Regions from separate parts of the Methylomonas sp. 2F7 genome, predicted to be linked through region 1. Evidence: predicted binding sites of a transcription regulator. Region 1 holds the regulator's gene; each other region holds the start of a gene.
The links. Region 1 encodes HrcA, which represses chaperone genes, less so after heat shock. Its sites were predicted from a motif close to TNTTAGCACTCNNNNNNNNNGAGTGCTAANA; they were not measured.

Region 1 (2,273 bases):
GGTTTCGATATTAAACTTGGCAAATACCGACTCGAATTGTTTGATGGTCAATTCGCTGCCTTCGCGCAATTTCACTATTTCCGGGCTATCGCCGGTCGCCGCTTGCAGGCCTAATTCCAGACTATCCAAAACACTCAGCAATTCTTTCGCAAATTTCGCCAGACCGTATTTGCGTTCGTCGTCCAAGTCTTTTTGCACGCGTTTTTTTAAATTTTCCATCTCGGCCATGGTGCGGATGGCTTTATCCAGATTGGCCGCAGCCTGTTGCTGGGCTTGCTCCAGTTGTTCCTGCAAGGCTTCCACAGTGACTGCGGCGCCGGCGCCAGACGCTTCGGTTGGCTGTTCGTCCGCGTCGATTGGCTTGGTTTGTTCCAAGACTTCGGCGATCAAATCGCTATCCGATTGTGGTTCGTGGCTAGATTGCTGATGACTCATTACTTACTCCATGGTTCTAAATTTTTTTGTTGGCCTAACGATAGGGCCATTTATTTCGGATTCAAGGCCGCGCCCAATAATTTTGCCGTCACATCCACGAACGGAATCACTTTTTCGTAAGCCATGCGGGTCGGTCCGATCACACCCAACACCCCAACCACTTCGTCATTCACTGAATAAGGCGCCGTCACCAGGCTACAATGATCGAATGCGCTATAGCCGGATTCTTCTCCAATAAATATCTGCACACCTTCGGCCTGTAGACACTGATCCAATAAATGAATGACGCCACGCTTTTGGCTAAAAGCTTCGAACAACTGCTTAAGACGCTCCATGTCCGACAACTCGGAAAAACCCATTAGATTGGTTTCGCCGCTTAATACATAATCGTCGTTGGGCTGTTCGCTGAAGGTAAGCTGTGCCATGTTCACCGCGTCCATCATGCCTTGATTGACCTGCCGCTGATCGTGTTCCATCTCCCGCACGATCAAATCGCGAATTTTCGCCAAGCTGCGGCCGGAATAAACCGAATTCAAATAGTTGGCAGCCTGTTGTAATTCCGCAGGACTGAATTGCTTGTGGGTATGAATAATTTTGTTGTGCACTTCCTGGTCGTCGGTGACGAAAATCACCAACACCCGGGTATTGGACATCGGTAGAAATTCGATGTGCCGCAAGGTGACGCTTTCTCTGCGCGGCAAAGTCACCACGCCGGCCATCCGCGTCACGTCCGACAGCAATTTAGAGGCCTTGCTCAACACGTCGCTAGCCTTATCCGCCTCTCCTTTCAAGCCATGTTGCAGTTGATCCAATTCGCTGGATGCCAAAGGCTTGACGGTTAACAAACTGTCGACGAATAAACGATAGCCGCTCACGGTCGGTACTCGGCCGGCGGAAGTGTGCGGGGAATGGATCAAGCCCATCTCTTCCAGATCCGCCATCACATTGCGAATACTGGCCGGACTAAGCTTTAGCTGCGGATCTTTAGACAACAATCGCGAACCAACAGGCTGGCCGTCCTGGATATACCGCTCAACCAAGGTTTTCAATAAATACAGCGATCTTTCGTTTAAATCTTGTCCGCCAGCCACGTCATCCCCCAAATTCCGTTAGCACTCGATATTGGTGAGTGCCAGACAGCAAAGCTATCAGCTGGGTCCAGCATTGTCAACGGCTTGAACAGGTTATCAATAAACTAAGCATAGCCTGCACATTCAAGGGCTGGGATTGAATCTCCGAAACACCAATCTTATCAAGAACTGATAGACGGGCAGTTTTTCCGGAACTGCAATTTTTAGACGCATCCTCGATATTGTCCAACAACGGGCAATAAAAAACCCTGCAAGCCTTGCGACTTGCAGGGTTTTGATTCGATCTAGCGTTTGGTTATCCGGACTGTATAACGGGAACGCAAACTGACAATAAACCGCTACTGCCAGTGATCTCAAGCGCCCATTTGGGAGAAAGACAACACATAGTAGCTGTAATAGACAACGACAAAAAACAACAATACATTCAATAACTTTTCCACTCTACTGTATTGCTCTTGTTGATATTTTTTACCATTTTTTATTCTCATTTTGTCCTCCTGTCGCATGAGCATCCAAAAATTCAAAGCCGGTTAATTAATTGGCGGTAGCTGATTAACGACTCATACTGTTGCCGATCCAAGCGCCCGCGGCGGCACCGATGCCGGCTCCCAACGGATCGCCCTTACTCATCTCGTAACCCGCTACACTACCTAACGCGCCGCCTACCAAGCCCTGAGTGGATCGTTGGTCGTTACTGTTGTAGCGCGGTGCAGGCGTCGGTGCCGGGACGTATTGCACAACCCGCTC
Region 2 (2,273 bases), 1.8 Mb from region 1:
GGTGATCACCACTTTTAACGGTCTTAATACTGCCATCGCTCTGGGCGCGCGTTCGTTCAAGTCTTCGCGGATGCAGTTTTCCAACACACCCATTTCGATCCAGGAATCGTTTTTGGTGACGCCGATCCGTTCGCAGAAATCCCGAATTGCTTCCGGGGTAAAACCGGCCCTACGCAGGCCGGAAATGGTCGGCATGCGCGGATCGTCCCAACCGTTGACGTGTTTTTCCGTGACCAATTGCAACAGTTTGCGCTTGCTGACGATGGTGTATTCCAATTGCAGGCGCGCGAATTCAATTTGTTGCGGATGGCAAGGGGTTTGCAATTTGTCGAGCACCCAGTCGTACAACGGGCGATGATCTTCAAACTCCAAGGTGCAGATCGAGTGAGTGATGCCTTCCAGCGCGTCGGAAATGCAATGGGTGTAGTCGTACATCGGATACAAACACCAGGCATCGCCGGTACGTTGATGATGGACGCGGCGGATACGGTAGATGGTCGGGTCGCGCATATTAATGTTAGGCGAGGCCATATCGATCTTGGCGCGCAACACATACTGGCCGTCGGCGAATTCGCCTGCACGCATGCGGGTAAACAAATCCAGGTTTTCGTCGATGGAACGGCTGCGGTCCGGGCTTTCCTTGCCGGGTTCGGTCAAGGTGCCGCGGTCGGCGCGCATTTGCTCCGGCGTGGAGCTGTCGACATAAGCGTCGCCTTGTTTAATCAACTGCACCGCATATTCGTAAAGCTGTTCGAAGTAATCCGAGGCGTGATACTTGCCGGCCCACTTAAACCCTAACCATTGCACATCGCGTTCGATGGCTTCCATGTATTCGACGCTTTCTTTTTCCGGGTTAGTGTCGTCGAAGCGCAAATTGCAAGTGCCGTTGTTTTCGGCTGCCAGCGTGAAATTCAGGCAAATCGATTTGGCGTGGCCGATGTGCAGGTAACCATTGGGCTCGGGAGGAAAGCGGGTGGCGACTTTGCCGTTGTTTTTGTTGGCGGCCAGATCGGCGGCAATGATGTGTCTGATAAAGTTGGATGAAACTGGGCTATCGGAAGCTGACATGTTCGAGTAAATGGCTGTGGTTATTTATGAGGTGGGCGGCGAATATCGGGTCAGTCGCCATTTTAACGAGTTTGGCCGGAATTCGTAAAGGCGGCATCATCAGCCGATTTTGCATCAAAATTGACGCAGAATTCATCGTAAACAATTGTATTAAAAGATTTTTACTAAATTATTAGCACTCTTGTTGATCGAGTGCTAGAATTTGGTCATCGTTAATTTATTCCACCGGAAACGAGGGTGATATGAACAATAGCTTGGCTTTACCGATCAATTTATCGGTTGGGACGTTTGATTCTTATTTAAGCCTGATATCTCAAATGCCCAAACTCAGCGTTGAGCAGGAGCAAGACCTGGCGTTGCGTTACCGGGATGAAGGCGATCTGAACGCCGCGCGCGAGCTGGTGATGTCTAATCTGCGTTTTGTGGCGCATGTGGCCAGAGGATATGCTGGTTATGGCTTGCCATTGGCGGACATTGTGCAGGAAGGCAACATCGGCTTGATGAAAGCGGTAAAACGTTTCGACCCCGATATGGGCGTGCGCCTGGTGTCGTTCGCCGTGCATTGGATTAAAGCGGAAATCCACGAATATGTGATCAAAAACTGGCGCATCGTTAAAGTTGCGACGACCAAAGCACAGCGCAAACTGTTTTTTAATCTACGTAAATTCAAAAAGGACTTGAGCTATCTCTCGCAAGACGACGCGGAAGCGATTGCGGAAAATCTGGATGTAGACGTCAAAACTGTTTACGAAATGGAGCGGCGATTGGACGGGCGCGATATTGGGCTTGAGCCGAGTGGCGACGACAGCGAAGACCACGCGCAAGCACCTATCGCCTATCTGGAACAGCATGGTGCCGATCCGGCTTTATTGCTGGAAAATAGTGACTGGGAAGACCGCAAAGAAGAATTGCTGATGGATGCGATGGATAGTTTGGACGACAGAAGTCGCGACATTCTGGCTAGCCGCTGGCTGGTGGAAGACAAAGCCACTTTGCACGAATTGGCGGATCGTTATCAAGTCTCGGCCGAGCGCATCAGGCAATTGGAACAAAATGCCATGAAAAAGCTGAAAGCAGCGGTGAGCTTGGCGGCGTAAAAAATGTTTGGCATTTCTGAAAAACTGAGTATAATGCTGCTTTCTTTGCCGGGGTGGTGAAACTGGTAGACGCGCCGGATTCAAAATCCGGTTCCGAAAGGAGTGTCG
Region 3 (2,273 bases), 3.0 Mb from region 1:
AACACGGCCTTTGATTTGATCTTCGTTACCCGCACCGTCGATGATGGTGGTGTTTTCTTTGTTGATTTGGACACGTTTTGCAGTACCCAATTGACTAACGTCAGCTTTTTCCAAAGACAGACCTACTTCTTCAGAAATTACGACGCCACCGGTCAGAACCGCGATGTCTTCCAGCATGGCTTTACGACGATCGCCAAAGCCTGGGGCTTTAACAGCGGCGACTTTAACGATGCCGCGCATGTTGTTAACAACCAGAGTTGCCAAGGCTTCGCCTTCGACATCTTCAGAAATGATCAACAAGGAACGGCCTGATTTAGCTACGCCTTCCAGAATCGGTAACAATTCGCGGATGTTGGAGATTTTTTTGTCGTACAACAGGACAAACGGGTCGTCCAGTTCTACGCTCATGCTTTCTTGTTTATTGATGAAGTAAGGAGACAGGTAGCCACGGTCGAACTGCATACCTTCAACCACATCCAGATCGTTTTCCAGACCGGTGCCTTCTTCAACGGTGATAACACCTTCTTTACCGACTTTTTCCATCGCTTCGGCAATGATTCTACCGACAGACTCGTCAGAGTTTGCAGAGATGGTACCTACTTGGGCGATAGCTTTGTTGTCTGTGCAAGGTGTTGATGCGTTTTGAATCGCTGCCACCGCTGCAGTAACAGCTAAGTCAATACCGCGTTTCAAGTCCATTGGGTTCATACCCGCTGCGACTGATTTCAAACCTTCGTTAACAATGGCTTGAGCCAAAACGGTCGCAGTTGTAGTACCGTCGCCGGCTACATCAGAAGTTTTAGAAGCAACTTCTTTAACCATTTGCGCGCCCATGTTTTCGAATTTGTCTTTCAATTCGATTTCTTTCGCAACCGATACACCGTCTTTGGTGATGGTTGGCGCGCCAAAGCTTTTATCCAACACAGCGTTACGGCCTTTAGGACCCAAAGTAACTTTTACTGCGTTAGCCAGAACGTTAACGCCTTGCACCATCAGTGCACGAGCGTCGCCACCAAATTTTACGTCTTTTGCTGCCATTTCTTATTCCTGAGATATTGGTTAAATTGAAAAAGAGTGTGTCGAACGAATTGGGATTAACCCAAAACACCCATGATGTCTTCTTCGCGCATGACGATGTATTGCTCGCCATCGACTTTAACTTCGGTGCCGGAATATTTGCCGAACAACACTCTGTCGCCAACTTTAACTTCCAGGGCACGTACTTGGCCGTTATCTAACGGTTTACCTGAACCGACTGCTAAAACTTCACCTTCGCTTGGTTTTTCTGCAGCTGAACCGGGCAGCACGATGCCACCAGCGGTTTTGGTTTCTTCCTCAACGCGTTTTACGACGATACGGTCATGTAACGGACGAATTTTCATCAATGTCTCCTTAATGTAGATAAAGTTAAAGGTTAAAAACTTAATAAAGCTATTTAAAAAACAGCTACCCCTTACGGAAGAAGCGAGCTTTTAAGCGGCCTCAAGTTTATTAGCACTCTCTAGCAACGAGTGCTAATAATATCCGGCTTTTGCACTCTGTCAAGCTCTTTGGCATCATCTGCGCCTCACTCAAGCCATGCAAACTATGAACGACGAACAATTACTCCGTTACAGCCGGCAAATCATGCTGCCGCAAATCGATATTGCCGGTCAGCAAAAATTGCTCGATGCCAAAGTATTAATCGTCGGCGCCGGCGGTTTGGGCTCGCCTGCCTCTATGTATCTGGCCGCGGCCGGTGTCGGCCAGATCACCGTTTACGACGACGACCAGGTCGATTTGACCAATTTGCAACGGCAGATTGCTCACAACACAGCCGATATAGGGTTGGATAAAGTTATTTCAACCCAGCAGACTTTGGAAAAAATTAATCCGGGCGTAAAAGTATTTGCTCGCAAACAGCGATTAGCCGGCGAACAGCTACTGGCAGAAGTGGCGGACACCGACGTGGTGCTGGACTGTAGCGATAATTTCACCACCCGCTTTGCCATCAATAAGGCTTGCGTAGACCAACAAACCCCATTGGTATCTGGCGCGGCGATCCGCTTCGAGGGTCAAGTCAGCGTATTTACACCCGGCTTAAACGATAGCCCGTGCTATAACTGCCTCTATCAAAGCGATGGCGAGGAATTGCAAAATTGCGCCCGCAATGGCGTGATTGCTCCTATCACCGGCATCGTCGGCAGCATACAGGCCTTGGAAACGATAAAGCTGATAGTCAACACCGGCAGCACATTGACGGGCCGCTTACTGTTGCTGGACGGACTGAGTAT

Region 2: the regulator HrcA is predicted to act here: its motif matches at 1,239-1,269, upstream of rpoH (RNA polymerase sigma factor RpoH).
Region 3: the regulator HrcA is predicted to act here: its motif matches at 1,490-1,520, upstream of groES (co-chaperone GroES).

What each region holds. Positions count from the first base shown of each region.
Region 1 is NZ_CP195203.1:915,970-918,242, reverse strand. Features, by position in the region: gene grpE (nucleotide exchange factor GrpE) at 1-435, opposite strand, end outside; gene hrcA (heat-inducible transcriptional repressor HrcA) at 486-1,526, opposite strand; gene ACR64Q_RS04300 (glycine zipper 2TM domain-containing protein) at 2,079-2,273, opposite strand, start outside.
Region 2 is NZ_CP195203.1:2,667,160-2,669,432, reverse strand. Features, by position in the region: gene ACR64Q_RS11860 (glutamine--tRNA ligase/YqeY domain fusion protein) at 1-1,068, opposite strand, end outside; gene rpoH (RNA polymerase sigma factor RpoH) at 1,311-2,165, shown strand; tRNA gene ACR64Q_RS11850 (tRNA-Leu) at 2,213-2,273, shown strand, end outside.
Region 3 is NZ_CP195203.1:3,925,757-3,928,029, forward strand. Features, by position in the region: gene groL (chaperonin GroEL) at 1-1,038, opposite strand, end outside; gene groES (co-chaperone GroES) at 1,095-1,382, opposite strand; gene ACR64Q_RS17660 (HesA/MoeB/ThiF family protein) at 1,588-2,273, shown strand, end outside.